2 linked regions of the Methylorubrum populi genome follow. The protein of the gene in region 2 interacts with the protein of the main gene of each other region in a pairwise test. Links are inferred from orthologs where the notes say so. Each region holds a gene or a part of one and is shown on either strand. Other genes may lie near its edges. The genes, in order: MPPM_RS07675 and rsfS.

The links.
Region 1: the proteins of rsfS (region 2) and MPPM_RS07675 interact in binary tests that used the Escherichia coli proteins (3 or more experiments, as listed by UniProt). The link is inferred for Methylorubrum populi from one-to-one orthologs.

What each region holds. Positions count from the first base shown.
Region 1 is NZ_AP014809.1:1,658,550-1,673,875, forward strand. Bases 11,293-14,291 are described here. They hold MPPM_RS07675 (ATP-binding protein), read right to left. Parts: upstream 13,343-14,291; coding sequence 12,242-13,342; downstream 11,293-12,241. Other genes in these bases: MPPM_RS07670 (DUF5682 family protein), read right to left, coding at 11,293-12,233. Also shown: MPPM_RS07625 (hypothetical protein), read left to right, coding at 214-780; iron exporter MbfA, read right to left, coding at 894-1,886; MPPM_RS07635 (gamma carbonic anhydrase family protein), read right to left, coding at 1,951-2,973; MPPM_RS07640 (molybdenum cofactor biosynthesis protein MoaE), read left to right, coding at 3,123-3,575; MPPM_RS07645 (AI-2E family transporter), read left to right, coding at 3,631-4,782; mqo (malate dehydrogenase (quinone)), read right to left, coding at 4,879-6,531; MPPM_RS07655 (hypothetical protein), read right to left, coding at 6,789-7,448; MPPM_RS28385 (YcxB family protein), read right to left, coding at 7,445-8,533; MPPM_RS07665 (VWA domain-containing protein), read right to left, coding at 8,737-9,909; more of MPPM_RS07670, read right to left, coding at 9,906-11,292; MPPM_RS07685 (SWIM zinc finger family protein), read right to left, coding at 14,922-15,326.
Region 2 is NZ_AP014809.1:3,404,772-3,420,027, forward strand. The notes cover bases 6,260-9,188. They hold rsfS (ribosome silencing factor), read left to right. Parts: upstream 6,260-7,480; coding sequence 7,481-7,897; downstream 7,898-9,188. Other genes in these bases: MPPM_RS15650 (glutamate-5-semialdehyde dehydrogenase), read left to right, coding at 6,260-6,792; MPPM_RS15655 (nicotinate-nucleotide adenylyltransferase), read left to right, coding at 6,848-7,408; MPPM_RS15665 (DUF4166 domain-containing protein), read right to left, coding at 7,901-8,599; MPPM_RS15670 (GbsR/MarR family transcriptional regulator), read right to left, coding at 8,668-9,188. Outside these bases: MPPM_RS15620 (zinc-ribbon domain-containing protein), read right to left, coding at 1-753; cell division ATP-binding protein FtsE, read left to right, coding at 921-1,622; MPPM_RS15630 (cell division protein FtsX), read left to right, coding at 1,619-2,596; MPPM_RS15635 (YdcF family protein), read left to right, coding at 2,835-3,539; MPPM_RS15640 (response regulator), read right to left, coding at 3,576-3,950; proB (glutamate 5-kinase), read left to right, coding at 4,221-5,354; more of MPPM_RS15650, read left to right, coding at 5,494-6,259; more of MPPM_RS15670, read right to left, coding at 9,189-9,228; MPPM_RS15675 (aldose epimerase family protein), read right to left, coding at 9,281-10,321; MPPM_RS15680 (ABC transporter ATP-binding protein), read right to left, coding at 10,386-12,176; MPPM_RS15685 (Spy/CpxP family protein refolding chaperone), read right to left, coding at 12,269-12,826; MPPM_RS15690 (metal ABC transporter substrate-binding protein), read left to right, coding at 13,013-13,939; moaD (molybdopterin converting factor subunit 1), read right to left, coding at 13,944-14,195; pgsA (CDP-diacylglycerol--glycerol-3-phosphate 3-phosphatidyltransferase), read right to left, coding at 14,254-14,853; excinuclease ABC subunit UvrC, read right to left, coding at 14,938-15,256. UniProt on the Escherichia coli protein: Functions as a ribosomal silencing factor. Interacts with ribosomal protein uL14 (rplN), blocking formation of intersubunit bridge B8.

The sequences.
Region 1 (15,326 bases), 1.7 Mb from region 2 along the record:
TCGTTCCGAACCAAGGGATGCCGGCTTCCGGGACGATGCGCCCGCATGGAGGCGCTTTGCACGGCACAAGGTTGCGCTGATACGTCGATCCTGGCTCACCTGACCGATGCCGACGAAAGATCCCCGTCGGGGATTGCGGCTCTCGCCGTCGGGATGCGGCCGGGGCGCGGACCCGCCTTCCCATCGGTAGCGGCTGGTTGGACGAGTGCGACGATGGCTCTGATCGATCGATACATCCCGATCCCGCAATACAGGGAGTATCACAGCGCAAGCGTGAGGGCGTCGGCCGACACCGTGATCGCGGCCGCCGCAGCCTACCGAACCGAGAGCGATGCGTTTTTCCAAAGGATGATCGCCCTGCGGGAACTGCCGATGCGGGCCCGGCGGCTTCTCGAGCGCCGGCCGATCGAGCCGCAGCCGCCGTTCGGAATCGATGACTTCACTCTGCTGCAGCGCTCCGAGAACGAGGTCGTGTTTGGGCTGGCGGGCCGCTTCTGGCGGCCTGACTTCGATCTTGCCCCTCTGTCTGGCGGGCAGGACTTTCTGGATCTGAGCGAGCCGGGAATCGCGAAACTCGCGCTCAACTTTGCCGTCCGCACCGAAGGCGCAGGCGTGACGATCCTGTCGACGGAGACGCGCGTCATTTGCGTGGATCGTGCCGCAGGCAGGAGATTTGCGCCCTACTGGTTTCTGATCCGTCCGGTGAGCGGTCTGATCCGCCGGCGGACTTTGGGCATCATCCGCCGAACCTGCGAGGGCGGGGCCGCGCCGGCGGCGTAGCTTCCATCCCCTTTCCAGCACCGTCGAAGGCCTATTGGGCGTCTCGGGGGCGCTGGAAACGACGCGTGACATGGCCCGGCTGACCCGGGTTTCGACCCGAGTGCGAGCGCGCCTCAGGCGCCGCCGATGAGGATGCCCGTGGCCAGCACGAGGGAGCCGCCGAGCACGATCTGGAAGGCGGCCCGCAGGAACGGCGTTTCCATGTAGCGGTTCTGGATCCAGACGATGGCCCAGAGCTCGACGAAGACCACGGCGAAGGCGATGCTCGTCGCCAGCCAGAAATTCGGGATCAGGTAGGGCAGCGCGTGGCCGAGGCCGCCGAGGGCGGTCATCACGCCGGAGGCGAGGCCGCGCTTGAGCGGCGAGCCGCGCCCGGAGATCTTTCCGTCGTCGTGGGCGGCCTCGGTGAAGCCCATCGAGATGCCGGCGCCGAGCGAGGCGGAGAGACCGACGAGGAAGGTCGTCCACGGGTTCTGCGTGGCAAAGGCGGTGGCGAAGATCGGGGCGAGCGTCGAGACCGAGCCGTCCATGAGTCCGGCGAGCCCCGGCTGGACCCAGGTCAGGACGAACTGGCGGTGGGCGACGGCGTCCTCCTCGTCGCGGACGGGTCCGCCGAGATGCGCCTCCGTCAGCGCCTCGGCCGTGCGCTCGTGCGCGCTCTCCGCCGCGGCGAGGTCGCCGAGCAGGGCCCGCGTGTCGGCATCGGTCGAGCGCCGGGCGGCGGCGAGGTAGAAGTCGCGCGCCTGCCGCTCCATCGCGGCGGCCTCCTCGCGGACGCGTTCGAGCCCGAGATGGCGCATCAGCCAGACCGGCTTGCGGCTGTAATAGCCGGCGATGTGCTCGCGGCGGATGGGGATGATGAAGTCGCCGAAGCGCCTCTTGTAGCACGCGATCAGGCGGCGGCGGTGCTCGTCCTCGGCCTCCGCCATCGCGTCGAATAGGGCGGCCGAATGGGGAGAGTCGGCGCGCAGCCGCCCGGCATAGGCGCGATAGATCTGGCCGTCCTCCTCCTCCGACCCGATCGCCAGCGCCAGGATCTCCTGCTCGCTGAGATCGTCGAACCGCTTTCGGCCCCCGAGGGCCAGCGTCAAGAGACGGCTCATCATCGCTGCGTCGGTCTCCGGGGCGTCGGTTTCCGGAGACAGCGCGCCGGGGCGGGCGTCGCCGGCCTCACCCCTCCTGCTCCTGCAGCAGCCGGTACTCGCGCCCGTGCCGGCAATAGCCCTCGACGATGTGGCTCATCATCGCCCGCTTCTTCGGGTCGAGGGTGCCGAGGATGCGCGCGGGCCGGCCGCCCCAGAGGTGCCCGCCCTCGAGCAACTGGCCCGGATCGGTGGTCGAGCCGCCGGCCAGCATCACGTCGTCGGCCACCACCGTGCCGGGTGCCAGCACCGAGCCGATCCCGATGAGGGAGCGGGCGCCGATCCGGCAATCGGCCATGCGCACGTTGTGGCCGATCGTGGTGTCGCGCCCGATCACCACGCCCTCGCCGCGGCTGCGGATCACGGTGTTGTCCTGGATGTTGGTGTCGGCGCCGACCACGATCGGCCCGACTTCCGCCGAGAGTTCGCAGGAGAACAGCACCGTCACCCCGGCGCCCAGCGCGATGCGGCCGGAGAGCCGGGCGGTGCGGGCCACGAACACGCTGGCATCGGTCTCCGGCGGCTCGGTCGGCGCGGGCGGGCTCGCCGCCTCGCCGGCAGCCTCGCGCAGGCGCTCGGCCCGCTCGGCCAGTTCCTCCGGCGTCACCGGGCGCAGGCGCTTGGCCGGGTTGCCGCCATAGGCGAAGCCGCTCTCGAGGTTCGAGCGGGGAAAGATCGTCGCGCCGGCCTCGATCAGCACGTTGTCGCCGACGACCGCCCCGTCGAGGATGATCGCTTCGTCCTCGATCACCACGTCCGAGCCGACGGTGCAGGCATGCACCACCGCGTTGCGGCCGACCGTGACCCGGTCGCCGATATGGGTCGGCAGCGATTCGGTGGCGATGTGGACGGTGGAGCGGGCGCCGAGCCAGAAGCGCTCGCCCGCGGTGATCGGCTGGCCGTCGCTGCGGATCACGCTGTCGTCCCCGAGCCAGGCCTGGGGCCCGAGGGTGGCGGTGCCGATCACGGTGCTGGCGCGCCCGCACCAGACGGGGCGGCTGGCGAAGACGGGCAGGATGCCGTCATGGGGCAGGATCAGATCGGGCGTCACGTCGCGGCTCGCTGTTCTTCGAAACGGCGCCGGTGGCGCGGTCCTATCCTTGAGCCATATAGGCTCGCGGGCAAATGGAGTAACGGGCTTGCGTGTAAACGCTCGGGCAGGTCCGTCCACGCCGCGTACGCGTTCCCGAAGAGGCGGTCATGACGGTCAGCATCCAGTCCGAGCCCTTCGACACCGCCGCCGAGATTGCCCGGATCGAGGCGGAACTGGCCGGGCGGGCGGGAGCGGTCGTGACCTTTTCCGGCCTCTGCCGCGACGAGGCGGGCCGGCTCGCCGCGCTGGAGCTGGAGCACTATCCCGGCATGGCCGAGGCCGAGATCGGTCGGGTGGTGGAGGAGGCGCGCGCCCGCTGGCCGGTCCAGGCGCTGCGGGTGATCCACCGCCACGGGCTGGTGCGGCCGGGCGAGGGCATCGTCCTCGTCGTCACCGCCTCGCCCCACCGCAAGGCCGCCTTCGCGGCGGCCGACTTCCTGATGGACTACCTCAAGACCCGCGCCCCGTTCTGGAAGCGCGAGCACCTTGCCGACGGCACCACCGGCGGCTGGGTCGAGGCGACGGAGGCCGACGCCGCCGCCGCCGAAGCCTGGACCTGACCCCTCGGCCTGCCCAGCCCCGGCCCGCCCGGACACCGCGAACGGAAAACCCCTCATGACGGCATCCCCTTCCAGCCCGCCGGGCGCGCGCCGCCTCGCGGTCGCCGGCATCGCGGTCGTGGCCTTCGCCGCCGCGCTCTGGCTCGCCTGGACCGCCTCGGCGACGCTGCTGCTGATCTTTTCCGGCATCCTGTTCGCCGTCTTCCTCGACGGTCTGACCCGCGGCCTCGGTTACGTCCTGCCGATCGGGCGCGGATGGCGCCTCGCCCTCGCCTGCCTCGTGCTGGCCGCCCTCGCCATCGGGCTCTCCGCCTTCGGCGGCGCCACCGTGGCGAGCCAGGCGCGCGACCTCGGCACCACGGTGCGCCAGCAATCGGAGACGGTGCGCGACTGGCTGAAGGAGCGCGGCATCGAGATCGACCTATCGCAGGGGGCGCCGGCGGGCCAGGGCGGCGGTGGTGATACCGGTCAGGGCGAGAGGGACGAGGGCAAGGAGGGGAAGGGCCAGAAGCAGGGCGGCCTCGCAGGTCTCGCCTCGGGCGCCCTGAAGAGCCCCGGCTCGCTCCTGTCGGATGCCGGCAGCGTGCTCGGCCCGGCCACGACCGTCGTGATTGCGCTGTTCAACGCGCTCGGCAACGTCCTCGTGATCGTCTTCCTCGGCGTGGCCATCGCCGCCGATCCGAAAAGCTACCGCGACGGCGCCCTGCGGCTCGTGCCGCCGCGCCACCGCGAGAAGGGCGCGCGCGTCCTCGACGGGTCGGGCGAGACCCTGCGGCACTGGCTGTTCGGACAGCTCGTGACCATGGCGGCGATCTTCGTGCTGACCTGGGCGGGGCTGAGCTTCCTCGGCATCGGCGGCGCGCTGATCCTCGGGCTCCAGGCCGGCCTGCTCGCCTTCGTGCCGACCATCGGGCCGCTGATCGCGGGCGTGGTGATCGTGCTGAGCAGCCTCGCCTCGGGGCTGAACGGATTGCTCGGGGCGCTCGGCGTCTACCTCGCGGTGCAGACGGCGGAGAGCTATGGCCTCACTCCGTTCATCCAGCGCCGCGCCCTCGACCTGCCGGCGGCGACGATCTTTTCCGGCCAGCTCCTGCTCGGCGTGCTGTTCGGCCTGTGGGGAGTGGCGCTCGCCCTGCCGCTGGTGGCGGTGATCAAGGTGCTGCTGGAAGAACTCTACATCGAGGACGGGGCCGAAGCGGAGGCCTGAGGCGTTCTCCGGCCGATCGCTTCGGCTTCGCCCCGCAATGATCCGTCAACAGAACGGTCCGCAGATCCTTGTTGGACCTGCGGACCGGTAATCGCCTTACGGCGCCATGTCGGGGACCGGCTTGACGGTGCCCGTCTCGGCCGGGGCGGGCGCCGGGGCCGGAGCCCCGATCTGCGGCGGCGGGGTGAGCTGCAGGTGCTCGCTGGTATAGGCGAGCTCCTGGTAGACCCGCTGCGGATCGCCGTTCAGCTTGGTGCCGTAGCTCGGCACGATCTGGCGGATCTTCGCCTGCCATTCCGGGCTGGCGACCTTCTGGGCGAAGACCTTCTCCAGCACGTTCAGCATGATCGGCGCGGCGGTGGAGGCGCCCGGCGAGGCGCCGAGCAGGGCGGCGATGCTGCCGTCCTTGGCCGCGACCACCTCGGTGCCGAGCTTGAGCACGCCGCCCTTCTCCGCATCGCGCTTGATGATCTGCACGCGCTGCCCGGCCTGGACCAGGCGCCACTCGTCCTTCTTGGCGTCGGGGAAATACTCGCGCAGGGCCTGGTAGCGGTCCTCGTCGGACAGCATCACTTGGCCGGCGAGATACTCGATCAGCGGGTACTGCTCGACGCCGACGCGGACCATCGGCCAGACATTGCTGGTGGTGGTCGAGGTCAGCAGGTCGAAGTAGGAGCCCTCCTTCAGGAACTTGGTCGAGAAGGTCGCGAACGGCCCGAACAGGATCACGCGCTTGCCGTCGAGCACCCGGGTGTCGAGATGCGGCACCGACATCGGCGGCGAGCCGACGGAGGCCTTGCCGTAGGCCTTGGCGAGATGGCGCAGGGCCACGTCCTGGTTCTCGGTGACGAGGAACGAGCCGCCGACGGGGAAGCCGGCATAATCGTCGGCCTCGGGGATGCCGGAGGCCTGCAGCAGGTGCAGGGCGCCGCCGCCCGCGCCGATGAACACGAACCGGGCATCGACCGTGGACCGGCTGCCGTCCTTCAGGTTCTTCGAGGTGACGCGCCAGGTGCCGTCCTTGTTGCGCGCGAAGCTCTCGACCTCGGTCGAGAGGCGAAGGTCGAACTTCGGCCCGCTCTTCAGCGAGGCGATGTACTGGCGGGTGACCTCACCCCACTCGCAATCGGTGCCGAGCGGCGACCACGTGGCGGCGACCTTCTGCTTCGGGTCGCGCCCCTCCATCATCAGGGGGACCCACTTCTTCACCTGCTCGGGGTCGGTCGAGAACTCCATCCCGGCAAAGAGCGGGCTGGCCTTGAGCGCCTCGTAGCGCTTGCGCAGATAGGTGATGTTGTCGTCGCCCCAGACGAAGCTCATGTGGGGCGTGGAATTGATGAAGGAGCGGGGGTTCTTCAGCACGCCCCTTTGCACCTGCCACGCCAGGAACTGGCGCGTGACCTGGAAGGCCTCGTTGATCTCGACGGCCTTGCCGATCTGGATGTTCCCCTTGGAATCCTCCGGCGTGTAGTTCAGCTCGGCCAGGGCGGAGTGGCCGGTGCCGGCATTGTTCCAGCCGTTGGAGCTTTCCAGCGCCACGCCGTCGAGCCGCTCGACCATCTCCAGCGACCAGTCGGGCTCGAGTTCGCGCAGCCAGACACCGAGCGTCGCGCTCATGATGCCGCCGCCGATCAGCAGGACATCGACCTTGCGGGGCTCGCCCGCGGCGAGCAGGGGCGAACCGGGCAGCGTCGTCGCCGCCAGACCTGCCAATGCGCCGCCGATAACCTGCCGCCGGTTCATCGGCATCGGGCTATGTTGCACATTCGCGGAGTGCATGTGCAGTTTATCGTCAGTTTTCATTTTATTTTTCGTGCCGCTCAAAAATTTATTGGTCCTGCGCGTCCGCTACAACGAGCACGCGCGAGCGACAACCCGGCGATTACATGGCTGCCATGCCCTGAAACCTTGAACATGCGCAGCCGATTGTCAGACCGCGTCGGGCGCGTTCGGCATCGCCGGAACGGGGTTGACCATAGGTCGCCAGTCGCGGGGCCGAACGAACCTCAGCGTGCGGCCGAGCGCTCGATCCGGCGGATGCTTCCGAGGATCGCCCGGGCGGCCTCGTGGCGCATCGCGCCGGTCTCGCAGGTCTTGCAGATCGCCCCGAGATAGCGGCCGTCGACCACCGTCTCGGCGAACAGACCCGACTTGAACCGCGGCGCCGCCTCGGTCTCGACGGCGATCCAGTCGCGCGGCCCGAATCGCTTGGGTCCGAGCGGGCGGCGGATGGAGGCGCCGGGGCTCGTACTCTTCAGGACCGCACGCAGGCGGAAGTAGCGGGACAGCGGCGAGGCGTGGAGCCCGGCGAGGCGGGCCGCGTCGTCCTCGCCCTCGACCGGGGCGGTCCGCAGGCGCAGGGTGCAGGCCTCCTTGGTGCGGGCGCAGGCCGGGGTCTCGCACACGATCCGCACGACGCGCCGGCCGGAGGCGTCGCCGGGGTCTTCGTCGGCATCCTCCAGCACCCAGCCCGCGGGCAGATCGAGCACGAAGCCCTGGTCGAGGCGCAGGGTCGTCGGTCCCGGAAGGGCCTCGGCCGCGTCGGTGCTCGCCTCCGGTGCGGGTTCCTCGGTGGAATTCGGCCTCTCCTCGGCCCGGGCCGGCGCGATGGCGAGCAGGCACGACAGGAGAAGAGCCGCACGGCCGCGGCGGAGGGGATCGGTCATCGGGCACGAGCCTCCGGGAGGTGGCGGTCGATCAGGGCCTCGGCGCGGGCGCGCGCCTCCGGCTCGAAGATCCGCAGCGGCACGGGCAGCACCTCGTCCCAGCGCATCGGCAGGATCATCAGGTCGCCGGCCTGCACCCGCCCGCGGAACAGCGGCCAGCCGAGATGCGCGTGCGCCCCGTCCTTCGCGGTGACGATGCCGGTCTCGCCGATCGCGATCTCGGCCTCGCCGGGCGGCGCCTCGGCTTCGAGCCGCCGGGCGAGATCCACCGCGAACCAGCGGCGCGCGTAAGCGTGGACCGCGAAGAACCCTGCGATCACCACGGCGGTGATGGCAGCCGGCTTCCAGAAATCGCTGGCGATCATCTCGGCGAAGAGCGGCAGCGCGTCGGCCAGCGGCACCCGGTAGGGATCGACCGCCCAGAGTATCAGGAGCAGGGCGGGATAGAGCAGGGACAGGCCCACGAGCCACGCGGCGGCCCCGGCGAGCCGGGCGCGGCGGGCCCAGGGATTTTCCAGGCTGCGCAGGATGAGCGGCACCCGCTCCTCCGCGGTCAGGCGCAGGGCGGCGCACACGGAATCGGGCCCCGTCGCCGGTTCGGCCGGCGGCGGGGCGGGGGCGGGCCGGCCGGCGCAGGCCTCGACCCAGCGCCGGATGCCCGCGATCGTCTCCGCGCTCAGGGACGCCTTGGGCAGGACGACCGGCACCTCGCCGATCTCCGTCGTCAGGAAGAGGTGGTGCCGGTCCTCCGCGAGCCCGCCGATGCGCGGCCAGGGCACGAAGCTCACGAGATCCGGCGCGGTCTGGGTCAGCCCGGCCCCGTCGAGCCGGTAGTGCACCGGGACCGGGCTCGGATCATCGCCGCCGCCGCCCGGCGGTCCCATCAGGGCCCGCACCCGGCGCCGGGCGAACCAGGGGTGAAGCGCGTAATGCGTGAGCAGGGCGAGCGTGATCAGCCCGAGGCCGGCGGCGAGCGGCAGTGGATCGAAGTCGGACAGGTCGCGCCAGAACGCCGACAGGCTGCGCCGGCCGCCCGAAGTCGCCCAGGCCGAGACCGTGCCGAGCAGCGCCAGGAACCACAGCACCGGCAGGCCCAGCGTGAGGATGCGCCGCCTTTGCGCCGCCAGCGGCCCCCTCTGCGCGTGGAGATTGCCGATGATCCGGTGCGCGAAGGTGAGCGGGGCGTCAAAAGTGAGCGGCGCCTCCGGAACGGGCGGGCGGCCGGAGAGGGCGGGGACGACGGGCAGGACGAGACTCCGGGACTTGCGTTCGAGGATGTCGGCGCCGATCAGCCGTCGCGGGCGGCGGCCGGGACCGCGGCGATGCCGGCGCCCGCGGCCCAGGCGTTGAGATCCTGCTTGCGGATCGCCGCCGCCATCATGTCGGGGAAGAGGTCCGGCGTGCAGGCGAAGGCGGGCACGCCGAGCGCGGCGAGCCGCGCGGCGAGCCCCCGGTCGTAGGCCGGTGCGCCCTCGTCGGAGAGGGCGAGCAGGGCCACCACCTGCACGCCCGCCCCGACGAGGCGCTGCGCCTGGGCGAGCAGGCCGGCCTCGACCCCGCCCTCGTAGAGATCGGAGATCAGCACCAGCACCGTGTCCTCGGGCCGGGTGATGCGCGAGGCGCAGTAGCCGACCGCCCGGTTGATGTCGGTGCCGCCGCCGAGCTGGACCGAGAACAGCACCTCGACCGGATCGTCCATCTCGTCGGAGAGATCGACCACCTCGGTGTCGAACACCACGAGCCGGGTCGAAACGGCCGGCAGCGAGGCCATCACCGCCCCGAAGATGCTCGAATAGACCACCGAGTTGGCCATCGAGCCGGATTGGTCGATGCACAGGATCACGTCCTTGAGCGATCCGCGGCTTTTTCGCCCGTGGCCGAGGCGGGTCTCGGGGATGATGGTGCGGTACTCCGCCTGATAGTGGCGCAGGTTCGCCCGGATGGTGCGGTTCCAGTCGATCTCGGCGTGGCGCGGGCGGCGGTTGATGCTGGCGCGGTCGATCGCCCCGGTCACGGCCTGGCGCAGGGGCTCCTCCAGCCGCTTCATCAGCGCGTCCACCACCTTGCGCACCACGAGGCGCGCCGTCTCCCTCGTGCGCCCGCCGAGCAGGCCGCGCATCGAGATCAGGGTCGAGACGAGGGAGACGTCGGGCTGGACCGCCTCCAGCATCTCCGGCTCGGTCAGCATCCGCTTGAGGTCGAGCCGCTCGAAGGCGTCGCGCTGCATCACCTGCACCACGGAGGCCGGAAAGTAGTCGCGGATGTCGCCGAGCCAGCGCGGCACGGAGGGCGCGGAGGCGCCCAAGCCCCCCTTGCGGTCGGAATCGTAGAGGGCGCCCATCGCCCGGTCGAGGCGCCCGTCGCGTTCGGACAGGGTGCAGCCCGTGCCCTCGGCCGCGCCGCCGCCCAGCACGAGGCGCCAGCGGCGGAGGCGTTCCGTCTCGTTCACGGCCTCGCTCATGCGGCGTCTCCCGTGGTTGCGTCCGCGCTTCGGACCGGCTCGGGGCCGAGCAGCAGGCGCAGGATCGGCAGCACCTTGGCCGCCCGCGCCGCATCGAAGCCCTGCGCACCTTCTGCCGCGCCTGGGGCCACGCCGCCCGGCCGGGCCAGAGCCTCGCCGATCGCCCGGCGCTCGGCGGGTGCCAGGGTCGCGAAGGTGCGGCGCACCAGCGGCAGCAGCTCGATGAACAGCGCCTCGTCGAGGCCGCAGAGCCATTCATCGACGACGGCGAGCAACTCGCGCCCGTGAATCAGCACCGTGCCGCTGTCTTCGAGAAAACCCTCGATCCAGGCGGCGGCGGGGGCGGCGCCGGAAGCTCGCGACAGGGCAAGCCGCAGGCGCTCGCCGGCCTCCTCCGCGTCGATGGCGCGATCATCGAACAAGAGCCGGACGGCGCGGCCGACGACGCGGCCGTGGACGTGTTCCTGATCGGCGAGCGCCCGCAGGGCCTCGCCCCACACCGCCTTCAGTTCCGGCTCCTCGATCAGCGCCACCGTGCCCGAGACGGCGACGATGCGCGCCTTGGCCGCTGCCGCCGCATCGTCGTCGAGGCTCTGGCAGGCGGCGACCAGCCCGGCGGCGGCCCGCGGCACGAGGCCCCGCACGACGGCGAGCACCGGCGCGGTGTCGGAGGAGCGCACGGAGCCGTAGCGGGCGAGTTCGGCGAGCGGCGGCAGCGCGTCCATCAGGTCGAACACGTCGGCCGAGACCGCGGCGCGGTCGTTGAGCGCGCGGATCACCTCCGCCGTCGCCTCGGCGAGGTCGGCGTCGAGCAGGGTGCCGATCAGGCCGGAGAGTTCGGCGACGCGGGTCGCCTCGCGGGCTCTGGTCCGCACCCGGCCGGCGGCGGCCTCGGCGATGGTGCCGCCTTCCGCCGAGGCTGCCACCAACTCGACCACCCATTCCGGCTGCCAAGCGAGGAACCAGCCCTCCTTGAAGGTGCCGCGCCCGCGCGCCTCCCGCCGCTCGCCCCAGGGGATGCCGATCAGGCTCAAGCGGTTGAGGAAGTGGCTGCGGGCGAGATCCGTCTCCTTGCGCAGGTCGAGGGTGATCTCGCCGGCGGCCGCGCCGGGTTTGAGGCGCAGGCGCCGGCACTGCGCCTCGAAATCCGCCTCGACCGGGGTGCCGGGGCTGTCCGGCGGGGTGGCGCCGAGGCGCTCGCCGATGACGAGCTTGCGCCGGATCAGCCCCATCGGCGCCGGATCGGCGAAGCAGAGCGTGGCCTGCGCCGCCTCGTCGAGATCGTCGAGGGAGGGCCGGGACCGGCCGCGGAAACCCGCCAGCGCCTCGGCGAGCCGGGCCGCCTCGATCACCGAGGCCGGGGAGGCGTCGAGATCGTTCTCGCGCAGCAGGGCGGCGGCGCGGGCGAGCCAGCGGGCGGCGACCCTTCCCTCGTGGTGCCACAGGTTGTCGTACCATTCCGGCGAGAGCACCCCGGCGCGGTAGCCGGAGGCGAAGGCCAGCCGCTCGTAGGACCAGGGCGCCCAGGCGGCGGCGACCTTGGTCTTGGGCAGGTTTTTGAGTGTTGCGGCGTCGGCGGTCGCCTGGCCCTTGGCGTCGTGGCGGGCGAGCGCCGGCACGTGCCACGCGCCGCAGACCACGGCGATGCGCTCGAACCCCTCCTTGGCCGCCCGCCGGATCGCCGCGCGCATATGCGCCTCGCGGGCCTCCTCACGAAAGGCATCTTCGGGGTCGGGTTCGGCGCCCTCGCGCAAAGCCGCCATCGCCTCACCGATCGCGGCGAACACGTCGCCGTCGGCGCCCGCGCGGCTCTCGACCAGGGCGTCCCACCAGCGCTCGCCGTCCGGGTAGCCGGCCAGCGCCGCGAGTTCGCCGAGCGGGTCGCGCCGGATCGCGGCGGCAGCCGGGGCGGGCTCAGGCTCGGACGGTGCTTCCGCCGCCTCAGAGACCGGCTCCGCATCGATCGGCGCGGCCTCGGTGGGGGATTCTGCCTCGCCGAAGCCGTCGGCGAGCTGGTTGGCGTGCGGCAGATCGATGAAGCGCAGGGTCGCGCCCGCCGCGACGCCAAAGCGCATCGCCACCCATTCCGGCGAGAAGGCCGCGAAGGGGAAGAAGGCGCAAGTTCGCGGCCGGTCGGGCCGGTAGACGAGGAGCGCCACGGGCGGCGCCATCGCCTCGTGGGCGGCCAACGGGATCAGCGCGTCGGCATCCGGCGGCCCCTCGATCAGCAGGCAGTCGGGCTCGAGCGCCTCGAGTGCCGCCTTGAGCGAGCGGGCCGAGCCGGGGCCGTGGTGGCGGATGCCGAAGAGACGGATATCGGGCATCGCTCGGGTCACGCGCTCGCGCGGGCGGCCTTATAAAAGTCCTTCCAGCCGTCGCGCTCCTTGACCACGGTCTCGAGGTACTCGCGCCAGACGATGGCGTCCTGCACCGGGTCCTTCACCACGGCGCCCGTGATGCCGGAGACGAGGTCGTGGGCCGAGAGGCGGCCGTCGCCGAAATGCGCGGCGAGCGCCAGTCCGCTGCCGACGACGCTGATGGCCTCCGCCGTCGAGAGCGTGCCGGAGGGCTGCTTCACCTTGCTCTTGCCGTCCGCCGTCACCCCCTCGCGCAATTCGCGGAAGATCGTGACGACGCGGCGGATCTGGTCGGCGCCCGGCGGCTCGGCCGGGATCTCGAAGGCGCGGCCGAGCGCGGCGACGCGGCTCTCGACGATGGCGATCTCGGCCTCGATCGTGGCGGGCGGGGGCAGCACCACGGTGTTGAAGCGGCGCTTGAGCGCGCTCGACAATTCGTTGACGCCGCGATCCCGGTTGTTGGCGGTGGCGATGAGGTTGAAGCCCTTTTGCGCCGGCACCTCCTCGTTCAGCTCGGGGATCGGCAGCGTCTTCTCCGAGAGGATGGTGATGAAGCTGTCCTGCGTCTCAGAAGGGATGCGGGTCAGCTCCTCGACGCGGGCGATGCGCCCCTCCGACATCGCCCGCATCACCGGCGAGCCCACCACCGCCTCGCGGCTCGGCCCCTTGGCGAGAAGCAGCGCGTAGTTCCAGCCGTAGCGGATCGCCTCCTCGCTGGTGCCGGCGGTGCCCTGCACGATCAGGCGCGAGGTGCCGCAGATCGCCGCCGCGAGATGCTCGCTGACCCAGCTCTTGGCGGTGCCCGGCACGCCGAGCAGCAGCAGCGCCCGATCGGTGGCGAGCGTGGCCACCGCGACCTCCATCAGGCGCCGGTCGCCGATATATTTCGGGGTGACCTCGAAGCCCGACAGGAGTCTGCCGCCGAGCAGATAGGTGACCACGGCCTGCGGCGACATCTGCCAGTTCGGCGGGCGCGGCCGGTCGTCGGATTCGCGGAGCGCCGCGATCTCCTCGGCGAAGGCATCCTCGGCGGCCTGGCGAAGCTGCGCGGCCTTGACGGCGTGGGTCGATGTCATCCTTGGGCCGTTCTCCCTGTGGTGGTCTCCGGTCGGAAGTCGCGCCGGATCGCGGCGCGCAGGTCCAGCACACCCGTCAATCCCGCGAGCTGCGTGCGCAGGCGGTCGCCCTCCCCCTCCGGCAGGCGCGCCAGGAGGGCGGCGGCCGCGGCGGCGTTGTCGTCGCTCGGCCAGAGCCGGTCGCCGAGGCGGGCGATCACCCAGGGCTTGGCCAGATCGCGCCGCAGGGCGTCCGAGCCGCGGGTGACGAAGGCGAGCCAGTCGAGGAGCGCGGCGCTGAAGGCTTCCGAAAAATGCTCAGGGCCTTGGCCCAGCACCGCCAGCACCACCTCGATCTTGCGGGCGCGGATCAGCGCGCCGACTCGCGCCTCCCACTCGGCATCGGGCAGGAGGTCGAGCGCCTCCGCCCACATGCCCAGAACCTCGTTGGTGCGGCGGACGCCGGTGACCTTGCCCTCGTAGGCTTCCGCCGTGATGTCGGCCATTGCCGCCGTCCAGGCTGAATCGAGGCTGCGCTTGGCCGCCGAGAACAGCCCGTGGAAGACCGGATCGGCCCACTCGCTGCGCAGGGCGAGCTCGATCCAGAGCCGGGGCGGATGCTCGGCGAAGGCGTGGAGCGGCGCGCGCGCCAGGATCGCCCGCAGCAGGCCGGCCCGGGCACCGCCGCCGCGCCGCTCCCACGAGTTCGCCTCGACGCCGTCGCGGGCCAACTCCGGACTCTCCTCCGGCAGGGTGACGACGAGGCTGTGCGCGGTGCCGCCCAGCAGCTTGCGCTTGCTCTCGACGCTCAGCGCGGCGCGGGCGCGGGCCGCCATGCGCTCGGCGTAGCGTGAGCCGGGAAGGCCCGGCAGCAGGCGCTGCGCGGCGAGCCGCACGCCGCTGGCGCGGTCGTCGAGGCAGGCTTCGAGAAAGGGTTCGTCGGCCGCCGACAGGCCGGTCGCCAGCGCGTGGACCAGGGCCTCGCGGATATCCGCCTTCTCCTTGCGGAAGACCGGTTCCAGGGCGGCGCGGGCGCCCTCGGGATCGCGGGCGCGCAAGGCGGTGAAGGCGGCGCGGCGCTCGGCCACCGTGCCTTCGGTCCAATCCGCCGTCTCCGCCGCCTCCCCCGTCTCGGCCGGGATCTCGCCGCAGGCGCGGGCGAGCCAGTCGAGTTCGGCGCCGATGACGGCAGGGGCGGTCGCCGGCAGGCTGTCGCGCTGCTGCATCAGCGCCTGGAGCAGCCAGGCGGGCGGGCGCAGGCCTGAGGCGGCGGCGAGGTCGAACCACTCCTCGACGCGTTTACGCGCGCCGGTGCCCTCGGTGAGGAGGCCGTAGAGCCGGGTCGCGGCCGCCGGTGGGCATTCGGGCCCGAAGGTGTCGCGCGGCTCAGGTGGCGCCAGCGCCTCCGGCCCGAGCCCCGTGCCGGCGAGGTGGTGGACGCCTTCCGCGGCGAGCCGGACCAGCAGGGCGCCGCCGGGATCGCTTTCCGCGACCAGACCGGCGAGCGGACCGGGGGCGGCGGGCGGGGCGCGTTCGGCCCCGAGGAGCGCGGCGGCGAGCACCGGCTCCCAGCCATCCGGTGCGCGATCGACAGTCTCCATCATGCCACCTGCAACAGGACCGGCTGCGCGCCCTGCGCCGGCATCGCGTAGAGGCGCCCCTCCGTCACCAGGGCGAGCGGCTGCAGGCCGTAGCCGTCGTAGAGGCCGAACAGATCGACCGGGCGGCCCGCCGCCACGGCGAGCAGGCTCGGCAGGCGCGGATCGGCCCGGAGCGCGAGGCAACCGGTCTCGTCCCCCGCCGCCAAGGCGGGCAACGAACCTGTCTTGCCGCTGGCTGCCGCGGCGGCGAGGCGCCCGAGCCGCACATTCAGGAGGCGCACCGGCCAGCGCTCACACCAGGGCGCGCGGGCCAGCACCTCGGCGAAGGTGTCCCGCGCCGCCGCGACGCTAGCCGCGCCGGGCAGAGCCGCCTCGGCCGCCGGGCCGGCGGCACCATCACGAAA
Region 2 (15,256 bases):
CTCGCCGCCGCCCGTTTCCGCGGGGGCAGCGTCCGAGAAGCGTACCTCGATCTGCCGCCCCTTCTCGGGCGGAGCCGACAGGCTCGCCTTGAATCGCGCCCGCTCGCCGGGCTCCAGTGCGGAGCGCGGACCCGCTACACTCCAGCGGTAGAGCGGCTGTCCCTCGGCGTCGCGCACCTCGACTTCGATCGGCGGTACGACGACGCGCTCTCGGGCGACGGCAACGAGATCGCCTTCGACGACGAGCCGCGCGGGGTTGCTCCCCTCGGCCGGCACCTGGAAGGCGGCGACGTCGGCCAGATCGATGCCGCGCAGATTCACCGGAAGGCCGACGCGCGCGAACAGCCCGGCGGTCTGCGGCATCGCCCGCACGACGCTGGCCCGGCCGAGAAGCACGAGTGGCAGGGCGGCAGCGAGGAAGAGGCTGGCGGCGAGCGCCGGCGAGAGCCGCCCGGCCTTGGGCTTCGGCTTGCCGCGCCGGCCCTCCTTCGCAGCCGCCGGACGGGAGCGCCGCGCGGAGCCGTCAACGGGCGCGTCGGCCTCGCCGGCACCCGCCGGTTCCGGCATTGGCGGGGGAGGAGGAACGGATTCTTCCTCCACCGACATCTCGTCGAACATCGCGGCGACGACCTCGTCGGCCGAGATGAACCACGTCTCGCGACAGGCCGCGCAGCGCACCGAGCGGCCGCTGGTACCGACGCGTTCGGCATCGATGCGATACTCGCTGGCGCAGGCCGGGCAGACGATCAGCATGGCGATGGGGGCCGCGTCGGTTTCAGGTCCCGGCAGCGGGTTGCCGCGCGCACGAAAAGGACACAAACGTTGTCCCCGAGTGTGGTTAACCGGACGTGAAGTCGAGTACGGCACAGGGATCCTGTGTCGGGCGCAAAGCGTGGAGTGAGCGGGCCTTGTCGGCTGGGATGAAAACGGGCAGCCTCCTGTCCGGCGCGGAGGAGCCCGTCGTCCGGTTCGAGAGCGTCGGCATGCGCTACGGCCTCGGGCCGGAGGTGCTATCGGATGTCAGCTTCGAGATCGCGCCGCACTCGTTCCAGTTCCTCACCGGGCCCTCGGGCGCTGGCAAAACCACGCTGCTGCGCCTGATCCTGCTTTCGGTGCGTCCGACCCGCGGCCTCGTCTCAATCTTCGGCAAGGAGGTGAGCGGCATCTCGAACGACGCGCTCACGGGCTTGCGCCGCCGCATGGGCGTGGTGTTCCAGGATTTCCGCCTGCTCGATCATCTCACCACCTACGAGAACGTGGCGCTGCCCCTGCGGGTCCAGGAGCGGGCGGAGGCGAGCTACCGGGCGGAGGTCGTCGAGCTGCTGCGCTGGGTCGGCCTGGGTGAGCGAATGCACGTCCTGCCGCCGCTGCTGTCGGGCGGCGAGAAGCAGCGCGCGGCGATCGCGCGGGCGCTGATCGCACGGCCGGAGCTGCTTCTGGCCGACGAGCCCACCGGCAACGTCGATCCGAGCCTCGCCCGGCGCCTGCTGCGGCTGTTCATGGAGTTGAACCGGCTCGGCACCTCAGTGGTGATCGCCACCCACGATTACGGATTGATGGATCTCGTCGAGGCGCGCCGCATGGTGCTGGCCGAGGGCCGCCTGCGGGTGGAGGGGCCATGAGCGAGGTACGCGCTCACGCCCGCAACGACGCGGGCCCGGCCCGGACGGCGTCGCCCCCCGAGCCGGCGCTTCCGGCCAATCTGCGCCGCAACGCACCCCTGGTGCCCACCGACTCCGCCGCGAGCCGGGCGCTGGCGGCGGTCATCGCCATCCTCACGTTCCTCGCCGCCCTCTGCGCCGGCGCCGCGGAAATCGCCGTTTCGAGCGCCGGCCAGTGGCAGGGCAGCGTCGCGCAGGAAGTCACGGTGCAGGTCCGTCCGAGCGCCGGGCGCGACATCGAGGCGGACGTGCGGCAGGCGGAAAGCCTCGCGCGGGCCGCCCCCGGTATCGCCGGTGCGCGCATCTTCTCGAAGGCGGAATCCGAGCGGCTGCTGGAGCCCTGGCTCGGGAGCGGCCTCGACCTGTCGGATCTGCCGGTTCCGCGCCTGATCGCGCTGACGCTCGCGGGCGATCGCCCCGCCGACCTTCCCGCCCTGCGCAGCGCGCTCACCACGGCGCTGCCGGGGGTGGCGAGCCTCGACGATCATGCCCTGTGGCTCCAGCGTCTCTCGACCATGGCCAACACCTTCGCCGGCATCGGTATCGGCGTCGTCCTTCTGGTGCTGTTCGCCACCGGTCTGGCCGTGGTCTTCGCGACCCGCGGCGCCATGGCGGGCAACCGGGAGGTGGTGGAGGTGCTGCATTTCGTGGGCGCCGACGACGACTACATCGCCAAGGCGTTCCAGAGCCGCTTCTTCCGCTTGGGCTTGAGGGGCGGGGTGCTCGGTGCGGGCGCCGCGCTGGTGACCTGCGCCCTCGCCGGCCTCGCGGCCCGGATGTGGCGCTCGGGGCCGGCTGGCGAGGAGATCGAGGCACTGTTCGGCACCTTCCAGATCGGCTGGCAGGGTTACGCGATCATCGTGCTGATCGGCGTGATCGCCTCCCTCGTCACCGCGGCCGTGTCGCGGTTCACGGTGCGCCGCTTCCTCCGATAGGGTTCGGTTGGCGTGAACCTGTTAACCTTTCGACAACCATTCGGAACCGAGAGTCCCGGCTACGACACCGTCATGAGCCCCAGTTCCGTCCGAGATGTTTCCGCGAGCGCCACGCCGACAGGCGGCCGGCCCCGGCCGGCTCCCGATCCGCTCCTCCTGCGATCCCGCATACGAGGCGCTCGGATGGCCCTGGGCCGTGATGTCGGACCGTGGAGCGACGCCGACCTTTGCCGCCCGGATGACTGACGAACGCGCGCGTCCCACCCGCGGCCTGCGTCTGTTCCAGGCTGTCGTCGGCCTCGCGGTTCTCGGCCTGCTGGCGCTGGCGGGCGGGTTCCTCGCCTTCGTCGCGGTGGTCGAGCAGGCCGAGCGGCCGAGCCTGGACGGCGTCGACGGCATCGTCGCCATGACCGGAGGCTCGCAGCGGGTCGGCGACGCCATCGATCTCCTCGCGGCCGGCCACGGCCGGCGGCTCCTGATCTCCGGGGTCAACGAGCGCACGACCCGCGACGAGATCGTTCGTCTCAACCCGGCCCAGGAGCAGTGGATCACCTGCTGCGTCGATCTCGATTACCGGGCGCGCAACACCATCGGCAACGCCATCGAGACCCGGCGCTGGATGCGGCGCCACCGCTTCGAGACCGTCGCGGTCGTGACGTCGAGCTACCACATGCCTCGCACGCTCGTGGAGCTGCGGCACGCCCTTCGCGACGGCGAGACGCTGATTCCCTACCCGGTCGTCGCCGACGGCCTCGATGTCGGACGCTGGTGGGCGGACCCGGCGGTCACGCGCCTTCTCGGGGCCGAGTATCTCAAGTTCCTCGTCGCCTGGGCGCGCACCCAGGTGGAGTCGGATCCGGAGCAGTCGCGCTTCGCGGTGCTGATCAGCCGCCGTCCGCCGGTCAAGGTCGTTGCGGAGCGGCTCCTGCGCGAGATGCACTGATCGCGCGACCCGCCATCATCGCCTGACGCCGGCCGGTCAAGAACGAGTCAGAAGCGAGCGCATCGCCATTATCACCGCCTCGATGCCGACCGGCTTCTCGAGCCGTCGCACGCCCGCGTAACGAACGGGCAGTGCGGCCTCGTCGTATCCGGTCACGATCAGGACGGGCACAGCCTGCTCGATCAGCCGGTCGGCGACGGCATAGGCGTGCTCGCCCCTGAGATCGATGTTGAGGATCGCGCCGTCCACGACCGCCGCCGATTCCACGAGCTTCAAGGCGTCCCCGACCGTCGCGAAGGGGCCGAGGACATTCGCTCCGGCGCTGCGCGCGCCGCATCGAAGCTCGTCGGCCCAGAAGTAGTCGTCCTCGGCGATCAGGACGCTGCGACCGAGGAGGGCACGGTCGGACAACTTGGCACCCCAGGAGATCCGAGTCCGCCGCGAGGCGGCCCGTTCGTGCATGCGCACGATTTTTCGGGAACGCCAATCAAATGCGGGCGATAAGAGCGGAACCGCCGTTCATCGCGCTTGATCCAGTTGCGAGGCCGGCACGCGCAGATTGCATGCCTCGGAGGCGGGGCGGTGCCCCGCACGCGCCGAGGTGCTGGCCAAGGACGGACGGTTCATGCACAGGAGGCGGCTTCGTCTTCCTGTCCGCCGCGCTCCCGTCACGACTGTCGCATGACCCAGGTCCGTCCTCCCGCTCTCGAAGATTTCCGCCGCGTCGTCGTCAAGGTGGGCTCGGCCCTCCTCGTCGATCGTGCGCGCGGGCGCCTGCGCCACGCGTGGCTCGCCGCGCTCGCAGAGGACATCGCCGACCTGCACGGCCGCGGCGTCGATGTGGTGGTCGTCTCCTCCGGTGCCATCGCCCTCGGGCGCACGGTGCTGGGACTGCCTCCCGGCGCGTTGCGCCTCGAGGAGAGCCAAGCCTCGGCGGCCGTCGGACAGATCGCGCTGGCCCGGTACTGGACCGAGGCCCTCGGACATCACGACATCGTCGCAGGTCAGGTGCTGGTGACGCCGAAGGACACCGAGGAGCGCCGCCGCTACCTCAATGCCCGTGCCACCGTGCAGAAGCTGCTGGAGGTGCGCGCGGTGCCGGTCGTCAACGAGAACGACACGGTCGCCACCGCCGAGATCCGCTACGGCGACAACGACCGGCTGGCCGCGCGCGTCGCCACGATGATCGGCGCCGACGTCCTGGTGCTGTTCTCCGATATCGACGGCCTCTACACCGCCCCGCCCCATACCGATCCGCAGGCGCGCCACCTTCCGGTGGTGGAGCGGGTGACACCGGAGATCGAGGCGATGGCCGGCGGCCCCGCCTCGGAGCTGTCCCGCGGCGGCATGCGCACCAAGGTCGAGGCCGCCAAGATTGCCGCGAGCGGCGGCACCCACATGGTCATCGCCGATGGGCGCGGAAAGAACCCGCTGCGCGTTGTGCGCGAGGGCGGGCGCTGCACGTGGTTCCTGTCGGGCTCGACCCCGACCGCCGCGCGCAAGACCTGGATCGCCGGGTCGCTGGAAGCCTCCGGCACCCTCGTCGTCGATGCCGGCGCCGCCCGTGCGCTCCAAGGCGGGGCGAGCCTGCTGCCGGTGGGCGTGGTGGCCATCGAGGGCAGCTTCGCCAAGGGTGATACCGTGCTGATCCGCGGCCCCGAGGGACGCATCCTCGGCCGGGGCCTGGTCGCCTACGACAGTGCCGACGCCGCCGCGATCATCGGCCGCTCCAGCCGCGAGATCGCCGCCGCGTCGGTTCAGGCCGGACGCACGGAGATGATCCACCGCGACGATCTCGCGATGATCGGAACCTGAGGCGCCCCGTTCGGGTCAGACAAGTTAACATCGACGCTTGTTCAACCCCAGGGCGATGTGCAAAGGGGCGCTGGAGGGTGCATATGCACTCAAATGCTCAAACGCGCCGCTCGATCGGCGCCAGACGGGAAGCGGGAACGTGCCTGTCCTGAACCTCAAGTCCGATTTTGCGGACGCCGACGACCTCGAAACGCTGATGGCCGGGATCGGCCGGCGCGCGCGCGCCGCTGGCCGGGCGATGGCACTCGCGTCGGCGCAGACCAAGGATCTGGCGCTGCGCGCCATCGCCGAGCAGATCCGCGCCAGCGCCCCGGCGATCCTGCGCGAGAACGCGCGGGACGTTGCCGCGGCACAGGCCGCGGGCCAGACCAAGGCGATCATCGATCGGCTGACCCTGGACGAGGGCCGCGTCGCGGCCATCGCCGAGGCGGTGGAGAAGGTCGCCGGCCTGCCCGATCCGGTCGGACGCCAGCTCGCCGCCTTCGAGCGGCCGAACGGTCTGCTGATCGAGCGCATCTCGGTGCCGCTCGGCGTCGTCGGCGTCATCTTCGAGAGCCGCCCCAATGTGACGGCGGATGCCGGCGCGCTCTGCCTCAAGGCCGGCAATGCCGCGATCCTGCGCGCGGGCTCGGATTCGCACCGCACCGCCACCGCCATCGCCGCGGCGATGAGCGAGGGTCTCGCCCGCACCGGCCTGCCGGCGGACGCGATCCAGCTCGTGCCGACCCGCGACCGGGCGGCGGTCGGGCTGATGCTGACGGGCCTCGGCGGCTGCGTCGACGTCATCGTGCCCCGCGGCGGGCGCAGCCTCGTCGAGCGGGTCCAGGCCGAGGCCAAGGTGCCGGTCTTCGCCCATCTCGACGGCATCTGCCATGTCTACGTGGCCGAGGGCGCCGATCTCGGCATGGCCCGCACGGTGCTCCTCAACAGCAAGATGCGCCGGACCGGCATCTGCGGCGCCGCCGAGACGCTGCTGGTCGATGCGGCGGTGGCCAAAACCCACCTCAAGCCGCTGGTCGAGGCGCTGCTCGAATCCGGCTGCGCCGTGCGCGGCGACGCGGAGACGCAAGGGGTCGATCCGCGGGTGACGCCCGCCGACGAAGCGGATTGGCGCACCGAGTATCTCGACGCGATCATCTCGGCGAAGGTGGTCGACGGGCTCGACGCGGCCATCGCCCATATCGAGGCCAACGGCTCGCACCACACCGACGCGATCATCACCGACGACGCCGAGGCGGCCGCCCGCTTCCTCAACGAGGTCGATTCGGCAATCGTGACCCATAACGCCTCGACGCAGTTCGCCGACGGCGGCGAGTTCGGCTTCGGCGCCGAGATCGGCATCGCCACCGGCCGGATGCATGCCCGCGGTCCGGTCGGCGTCGAGCAGCTCACCACCTTCAAGTACCGGGTCCACGGCAGCGGCCAGACCCGGCCCTGACGCGCTAACGGCGGCTCCTCTGCGCGCACTCGGACTCCCGCCGGCCGCACCCGGCCTGCGGATCGGCCTCTACGGCGGTTCGTTCAACCCGGCGCATGCGGGTCACCTGCATGTCAGCCGCACCGCCCTGCGGCGGCTGCGGCTCGACCGGGTCTGGTGGCTCGTCACGCCCGGCAACCCGCTGAAGGACCGTGGCCTGCTCGCGCCGCTGGAGGAGCGGGTGGCGCAGGCGCGGGCGCTCGCTGCCGACCCGCGCATCGCCGTCACCGGCTTCGAGGCGGAAATCGGCAGCCGCTACACCGTCGAGACCCTGCGCTGGCTCGTCCGCCGCCGGCCGACCCTGCGCTTCGTGTGGATCATGGGGGCAGATTCCCTCGGCTCGCTTCATCGCTGGCGCCGCTTCGAGGAGATCCTGACGCTGATGCCGGTCGCGGTGATCGACCGGCCCGGTCACACCCTGGCGGCACCGGCGGCACGGGCGGCGCAGGCCTTCGCTTCGGCGCGGATTCCGGAGACCGAGGCGGTGACGCTCGCGGCCCGGCGCCCGCCGGCTTGGTCCTTCCTGCACGGTCCGCGCTCGGAACTGTCCTCGACGGCGTTGCGGACGGGTGCCTAGGGCGTTCGGCCCGCTTGAAAAGCGGGACGAAAGCCGCCAATTTCAGGCGGTGGCGGCGTCGCCACAAACCGATTGCCGGGAACCGAGACCCTGTCCGCACACCTTCAGCCGGGAGCCGCCGGCTCCGACACCGAGACCGCCTCCTCCGACGCCCTGAAGGCCCTGGCCCTCGGATGCCTCGACGAGATGAAGGCCGAGGAAACCGTCGAGATCGACCTCGCGGGCAAGACGTCGCTCGCCGACACGATGATCATCGCATCCGGCCGCTCTCAGCGCCATGTCGGCTCGATCGCCGACAAGATCATTCAGGAGATGAAGGCGAAGGGATTCGGCAATGCCCGAGTCGAGGGTATGCCGGCCTGCGACTGGGTGCTGATCGATGCGGGCGACATCCTCGTCCACATCTTCCGACCCGAGGTGCGCGGCTTCTACAATCTCGAGAAGATCTGGGGCGTCGACCGTCCGACCGGCGCCCGCCTCGTTGTCTGAGCCTCACGGGGCCGGGACGTCGCTGATCTCGTCGCACGCTTCGACCTGATCAGTGAACTCCGCCTCTTGGCGCAGCAGACGACCGAGCCAAGCGTGGCGGATTTCCAGCACGAAGCGGAAACTGCGGGTGCCGGTCGCGCAGTGGCTGACGGTCAGGATCCCCGGCGTGAGCCAGCGCGGCAGCATCAGTCGGAAGCCCGGCAGGTCGATGAAGTAGCGCTCACTGCGGAAGACGAGCGCCCGATCCTCCACCAGAACCCGCAGGCTCATCCCGAGCCCGGCGCCGACCCGCTCCTCGAGGCCGGTCGGGCCCCGGAAACGCTTGGCCGAGTGGATCGCCTGGGGAAAGCCGGCGCTGCGGGCGTAGAGCCGCGTCCAGATCTGTCCGCTGCCGCCGCGGTCCTGGGTGACGGCGACCACGCTCGGAACATTGGCGATGCGAGCGGTGGGCAGCGGCGCACCAACGAGGCGCAGGCCCTGTGCCAGCAGCCAGCCGAGCACGGTGAGATGCGTCTCGACGACTCGGCCGGCATAGACCGCACTCTCGCCCGCGCCGAGCCGCTTGGTGAAGCGACGGCGCACCGCCGGCGGCAGCCGCGCCCAATCCGCCTCCGGGACGAGGGCGCGAAAGCGCAGGTCGAACAGTTCGGCCGGGCGGACCGGAGCTTGGGCCGGGGCAGCCCGTTCCGCGGCATTGCGCATGGAGAAGCCTCCTCAAACATCCTCCCATGCCATTCGTCCGGGCGGCGATTCCGCCGGGGCGTGGCAGGTCAGGTCTCGGACTTCACGGGCAGGTAGCGGACGATCCGGCCACCGAGTCGGATCAGCTTGGCCAGGGTGTTGTGAGGCACGTTCAGCATCTGCGCGTACCAGCCGTCGAGCGTCTGGGTGAAGTCGAGCATCGCCTTGAGGCGCCGCGACGCCACGGCCCCGACCCGTGGGTCCCCCTCGGCTTCGGCCACGCATTCGCGCAGCGCCTTGAGGGCAGGGTCGATCTCCCGCTCCTTGCGGCCGGCGGCGATGCGGGTGACCATCTCCCACAGGTCGGTCTCGGCGACGAAGAAGTCGCGCCGCTCGCCCATCACCGGCACCCGCCGGATCAGGTTCCAGGCCGCGAGCTCCTTCAGCGAGTTCGACACGTTGGAGCGGGCAATGCCGAGGGTGCCGGCGATGTCCTCCGCCGCGAGCGGCTTGTCGGAGAGGTAGAGCAGGGCGTGGATCTGCGCGACGGAGCGGTTCACGCCCCACTGTCCGCCGAGATCGCCCCAGTGCAGAATGAAGCGCTCCACTGCCGGGGCGAGCTTTTGCGACTGGTCTGAAATTTCTGTCATGACAGAAATTTCAGACGAAACGAGATGAAAGTCAAGCGGCCGTGCCCGCGCCTCAGATCACCGAGAAGCGGAAGGTGGTGCTCGACGTGAACGTCTCCTCCGGCCGCAGGACGGTGCTTGGAAAGTTCGGGTGGTTCGGTGCGTCGGGGAAGCCTTGCGTCTCGAAGCAGACACCATCCCCGGAACGGTAGGTGTGCCCCGAGGGACCGACGAGCGAGCCGTCGAGATTGTTGCCGCTGTAGAGCTGCAGGGCCGGCTGGGTCGTGGCAACATCGAGCCGCCGCCCACGCGCCGGGCAGAGGCAGGAAGCCGCCGGGCGCAGCATGCCGGCGGATCCGCGCAGGGCGAAGGTGTGATCGTAGCCGCCGGCCAGGACGAGCTGCTCGTGGCCCTGCCGGATGCGCGCCCCGAGCGGCGTGGGCTCGCGGAAGTCGAACGGCGTGCCGGCGATCGGGGCGAGAATGCCCGTCGGGATCTGGGTCGCGTCCGTGGGCGCGTAGGCATCCGAGAATACCTGCACGACGTGATCCATCACGTCGCCCGCGCCCTCGCCGGCGAGATTGAAGTAGCTGTGATTGGTGAGGTTCAGGACGGTCGGACGGTCCGTTACGGCACGATAGTCGATGCGCAACGTGCCGGGTTCGGGCAGGCTGTAGACGACCTCCACGTCGAGCGTGCCCGGAAAGCCCTCCTCGCCATCGGGGCTGCGCCGCCTCAGCGTGAGATGCGTCTCGCCCACCTCCGCCACCTGCCAGAGACGCTTGGCGAAGCCTTTGAGGCCACCATGCATGGTGTTGGGCGGCTCGTTGATCGGCAGCGCGTAGGTCGTCCCGTCGAGGGTGAAGCGGCCCCTTGCGATACGGTTGGCGTATCGGCCGGCGATCGCCCCGAAATGCGGGCTCACGGTCTCGTAGCCCTTCAGGGTGTCGAGGGCGAGGACGACGTTGGCGCGGCGGCCCTCCCGGTCCGGCACTTCGATAGCCGTAACGACCGCGCCGTAATCGATCACCTGCACCCGCAAGTCGTCACGGCTGAGGGTGTGTCGGAGGACGGCTTCGCCCGCCCGCGTCGTCCCGAACCGATCGGCCGCCATTCCTCGCCCTCCTGCTCAGCGTAGACGCGCGAAGTCCGGGAACGTTCTCACGGCCTCCGGACCGTTAGGCGGAGGCGGCCTCGGGCTTGGCGGCACCGGTGTCGTCGGACAATTGCAGCCGGTGCAGTCGCGCATAGGTGCCCCCCGCCGCGACCAGTTCATCGTGCCGGCCGCGTTCGATCACCCGGCCCGCCTCGAGCACGGCGATGCGGTCGGCCTCGCGCACGGTCGAGAGGCGGTGGGCGATGACCAGCGTGGTGCGCCCCCGCATCAGCCGTTCGAGCGCCTCCTGCACGAGGTGTTCGGATTCCGAGTCGAGGGCGGAGGTCGCCTCGTCGAGGAGCAGGATCGGCGCATTCTTGAGGAAGGCGCGGGCCAGGGAGATGCGCTGGCGCTCACCCCCCGAGAGCCGCCCGCCGCCCGGCCCGACCCGGAAGGAATAGCCCTCGCTCAGCCGCGAGATGAAGCCGTGCGCCGCCGCGGCCTTCGCCGCCGCCTCGATCTCGTCCTGCGACGCGCCGGGGCGGCCGAAGCCGATATTGGCCGCAACGGTGTCGTCGAACAGCACGACCTCCTGCGACACCACCGCGATCGCCGCCCGCAGCGATGGGATCGTGACGTCGCGGATGTCGGTACCGTCGATGAGGACACGGCCCGACGTCACGTCCTGAAGGCGCGGCACGAGGTTGAGCAGAGACGATTTGCCCGAGCCCGAGCGTCCGACCAGCGCCGTGGTCGAGCCGGCCGGCACCACGAGGTCGACCCCCTCCAGCGCCGGCGCGTCGGCGCGGTAGCGGAAATGCACGGCCTCGAAGCGGATCTCACCCTGCGTCACCGTCAGCGGTCGGGCAGAGGGCGCCTCGCGGATCGTCGGCGGCTCGTCCATCAGGGCAAAGTAGCGGGAGAGCGCGGCGGCCGCCTCCTGCAGGATCGCGTTGAGGGTGCCGAGCGCCCGCGCCGGCTGCGCGGCGAGCAGCAGGGCGGCGACGTAGCCGGTGAAGTCGCCGACGGTGCGGTCGCCCGACATCACCCGCTGGCCGACCAGCACCAGCACGCCGGCCACCGCGAGGCCGCCGCCGATCTCCATCAGCGGGTCGAGCCGGCCGCGGGCATTGGCCGCCTTCATCTTGAGCCGGCGCACCTCGTCCAGCGCCTCCGCGGCACGACCTTTGAGGTAACCTTCGAGGGCATAGGTCTTGGCGACGCGGGCGCCCTGCAGGCTCTCGGTGATGAGGCTGGCGGTCGCGCCCATCTGCTCCTGCGTCGTGGTGGAGACCTGCCGCAGCCGCTTGCCGATGCGGTTGACCGGGCCGGCCACGAGCGGCGCCGTGACCGCGGCGGCGAGCGTCAGCAGCGGATCCATCCAGATCAGCGCGATCACCAGGGCGGTCAGCATGGCGACGTCGCGCAGCAGAACCGTCGAGATGCGGGTCAGCGCCTCCTTGATGAAGGCGAAATCGGTGGTGAAGCGCTGGGTGAAGGCCGCCGGACTCTCGCGGCCAAGCTGGGCGAGGTCGGCATCGATCAGATGGGCGTAGAGCGCGGCCTGCATGTCGGCCTCGACCCGGGTGACGACCCGGTTGGTGAGCACGGTCTGGCCGAACAGGGCGAAGCCGCGGGCCGAGGTGACGGCAATGACGATGAGCGGCCCGTAGGCCAGCGCTCCCATGTCCTTGTGATCGAAGGCATCGAAGGCAGCCTTGATCAGGGCGGGATAGAGCCCGGTCGCCGCGCCAACGATGGTGATGAGCACGAGCACCACCGCCAGCGTCGCACGGTGGGGCGAGAGCCATTCGCGCCAGAGCCGCCCGAGCAGGGGGAGGGTGTCGCCCGTCAGGAGCGGCCGGCGCGCCATGTTGTACCGTGTCTGTGCTGACCCCGGCCGGAACGCCGGGGCCCGCGGTGTTTGCCGCCGCGCGGCTCGCGGATCAAGCGGCGGACCCGATGCTACTCGTCGCCGCCGTCCCGACCGCCCGGTCCGCCGGGGCCGTGGCGATGCCAGGCCTTGTGCGGCCCACCGAACGGGCGCATCGGCCGGGCGAGGAGCATGGCGCGGCGCTTCTGGCCGTCATCGAGCGTCGCGAAGAGCGGCGTGCTGGCATCGGCGAGCTTGCGCAGGGCCTCGCCCCGGGCGGTCGCCGCGTCGGCCATGGCGCGAAGTGCACCGGGCGCGTCATCGACCATCCGGCCGCGCTCGCGCCGGGCCTCGCGCTGGGCGGCCCGCTGCTTGAAGAGATCGCGCATGGCCGCCTCGACCGGTGGCCAGAGCTTCTCCTGCTCCGGGTTCAGCTTCAGCCCGGCATGCAGACCGGCGATGCGGGCATCGGCGAAGGCCGCCCGATCCTCGGCCGAGAGCGCCGACCAGCGCCCGTGCCGATGGCCGTGCGGTCCGTCCGCGAAAGGCCCACCGCGCTCGCCGGCATGGACCGCCACGGCGCCGATGCTGGCCGCGCCGAACAGCGCCAGCCCCGCCATCGCGAGACCCGTCGCGCGTTTCCTGATCATGGGACATCTCCGTCAGACAGGGGCGTCTGCCCCGATCCGGCGACGATGCGTCCGTTTCGTCTCTGGCGTGTGTCCGGTCGTCTCCGGCGTGTGTCTGCAACATGAAAGCTTGTCCATGTTCGGATAACCATCTTGGCGATGTGATAATGTTACATTATTACCGCGGCCGAACGGAGGAGTTTCGGGATGAGACGGTTCATGGGGCGCGGGTTCGCGGCCGCGATTCTGCTGATCGCCGGCCTCGCGCCGACGATTGCCGCGGCGCAGGAGGCGCGGCTGAAGGCGGTCGCGACCTTCTCGATCCTGGCCGACCTCGTGGCGCAGGTCGGAGGCGACCGGGTCGCCGTGACGAGCCTCGTCGGGCCGGATGCGGACGCGCACGGCTATTCCCCGGCGCCGGGCGACGCCCGGCGGGTGGCGGAGGCCGACCTCGTCGTCGTCAACGGCCTCGGCTTCGAGGGTTGGCTGGAGAGGCTGATCAAGGCGTCCGGCACCAAGGCGCCGGTGGTCGTGGCCTCCAAGGGCGTGAAGACCATCGCCGGCAGCCATGACCACGACGACCATGGACATGATCACGGGGAGGGGGACCACGCAGACCCGCATGCGTGGCAGAACGTGGCGAACGTGAAGCTCTATGTCGCCAATATCCGCGACGGCCTCAGCGCCGCCGATCCGGCGCATGCCGACCTCTACGCTGCCAACGCGGCCGCCTACACGCAGAAGCTCGACGCGCTCGATGCGGAGATTCGCACCGCTCTGGCCGCGATCCCGGAAGAGCGGCGGCGCATCATCACCACCCACGATTCCTTCGGCTATTTCAGCGCCGCCTACGGCATGCGCTTCCTGGCGCCGCAGGGCATCTCGACGGACAGCGAGGCCGGTCCGCGGGACGTCGCCCGCATCATCCGCCAGATCCGCCGGGACAAGGTGCCCGCGGTGTTCGTGGAATCGATCGCCGACCCGCGGCTCATGCAACAGATCGCCCGAGAGAGCGGCGCCAAGGTCGGCGGCCGGATCTATTCCGACGCGCTGAGCGCGCCGGGCGGCCCGGCCGCGGGCTATCTGGAGATGATGCGCGCGAACCTCAGCGCGTTTCGCGAGGCGCTGAGCTGAGGCTTCAGCCGCCCGTCATCGGGGGGAAGAACGCGATCTCCCGAGCCCCGGCGATGGCGCTGCCGGGCTTGGCGTGGACCCGGTCGATCGCCGTGCGCACCACGCCTTCGTTCTCGAAGGCATAGGCGTATTCCTCGCCGCGCGTCTTCAGCCAGCCGATCAGGTCGGCCACGGTGGCGACACCCTCGGGCAGGCTCACGGTCTCGTCGGGCTTGCCGACGCGCTCGCGCACCCAGGCGAAATAGACGAGCTTCATCACACACTCACTTCCATAGCCGTCCTCGCGGGGCGCAGCCGAAGCAAGGACGGACGCGTCAGCGCGGATCGTCGATCACGTGCCGGATCCCGGCCCTCATGTAGTCCCAGCCGGTATAGAGCGTCAGGGCAGCGGCGAGCCAGAGCAGGACGATCCCGGCCGTGAGGCTGCCGGGAATGACGCTCTCGCCGGCCGGGCCGGCCACGAGCACGCCGAGGGCGACGAGCTGCACCGTCGTCTTCCACTTGGCGATCCGGCTGACCGGCAGGCCGACCTTCAGTTCCGCCAGATACTCGCGCAGGCCGGAGACCAGCACCTCGCGGCAGAGGATGACGATGGCCGCCCAGAGCGACACGCCGGCGATGGTGCGGTCGGCAGCCAGCATCAGCAGGAGCGCCGCGACGAGGAGCTTGTCGGCGATCGGATCGAGCATCCGCCCGAGCGCGGAACTCTGCGCCCAGGCCCGCGCCACGTAGCCGTCGAGATAGTCGGTGATCGCGGCCACCACGAACACGCCGAAGGCGGCCCAGCGCGCGGCGATCTCGTCGGGCCAGAACAGCAGGACGACGACGACCGGCACCGCGACGAGGCGGCCGTAGGTGAGGCAGTTCGCGAGCGTCCAGGCCTGCGACCGGCGTCGGGGGAGGACGGCGTTCATCGCCGGGGTGAAATCACGGGCCGCGTGGGGCGTCAACCGCGTCGGGATCGCGTCGGGCGCAGGCTCTGTCGACACGGGCTCGGCTCAAGCGTTGGCGTGGAAGAAATCGTAGACCGCCCGCGCGGTGGCGGCGTTCACGCCCGGCGCCTTGGCGAGATCCTCCAAGGCGGCCCGCTGGATGGCCTTCACGGTGCCGAAATGGTGCAGCAGCGCGCGCTTGCGAGTGGGGCCGATGCCGGCGATCTCGTCCAGCGGGTTCCTGGTCATCTCGCGCTTGCGCCGGGCCCGGTGGGTGCCGATGGCGAAGCGGTGCGCCTCGTCGCGCAGGCGCTGCACGAAGTAGAGAACGGGATCGCGCGGCGGCAGCTTGAACGGGGTCCGGCCGGGCACGAAGAAGGTCTCG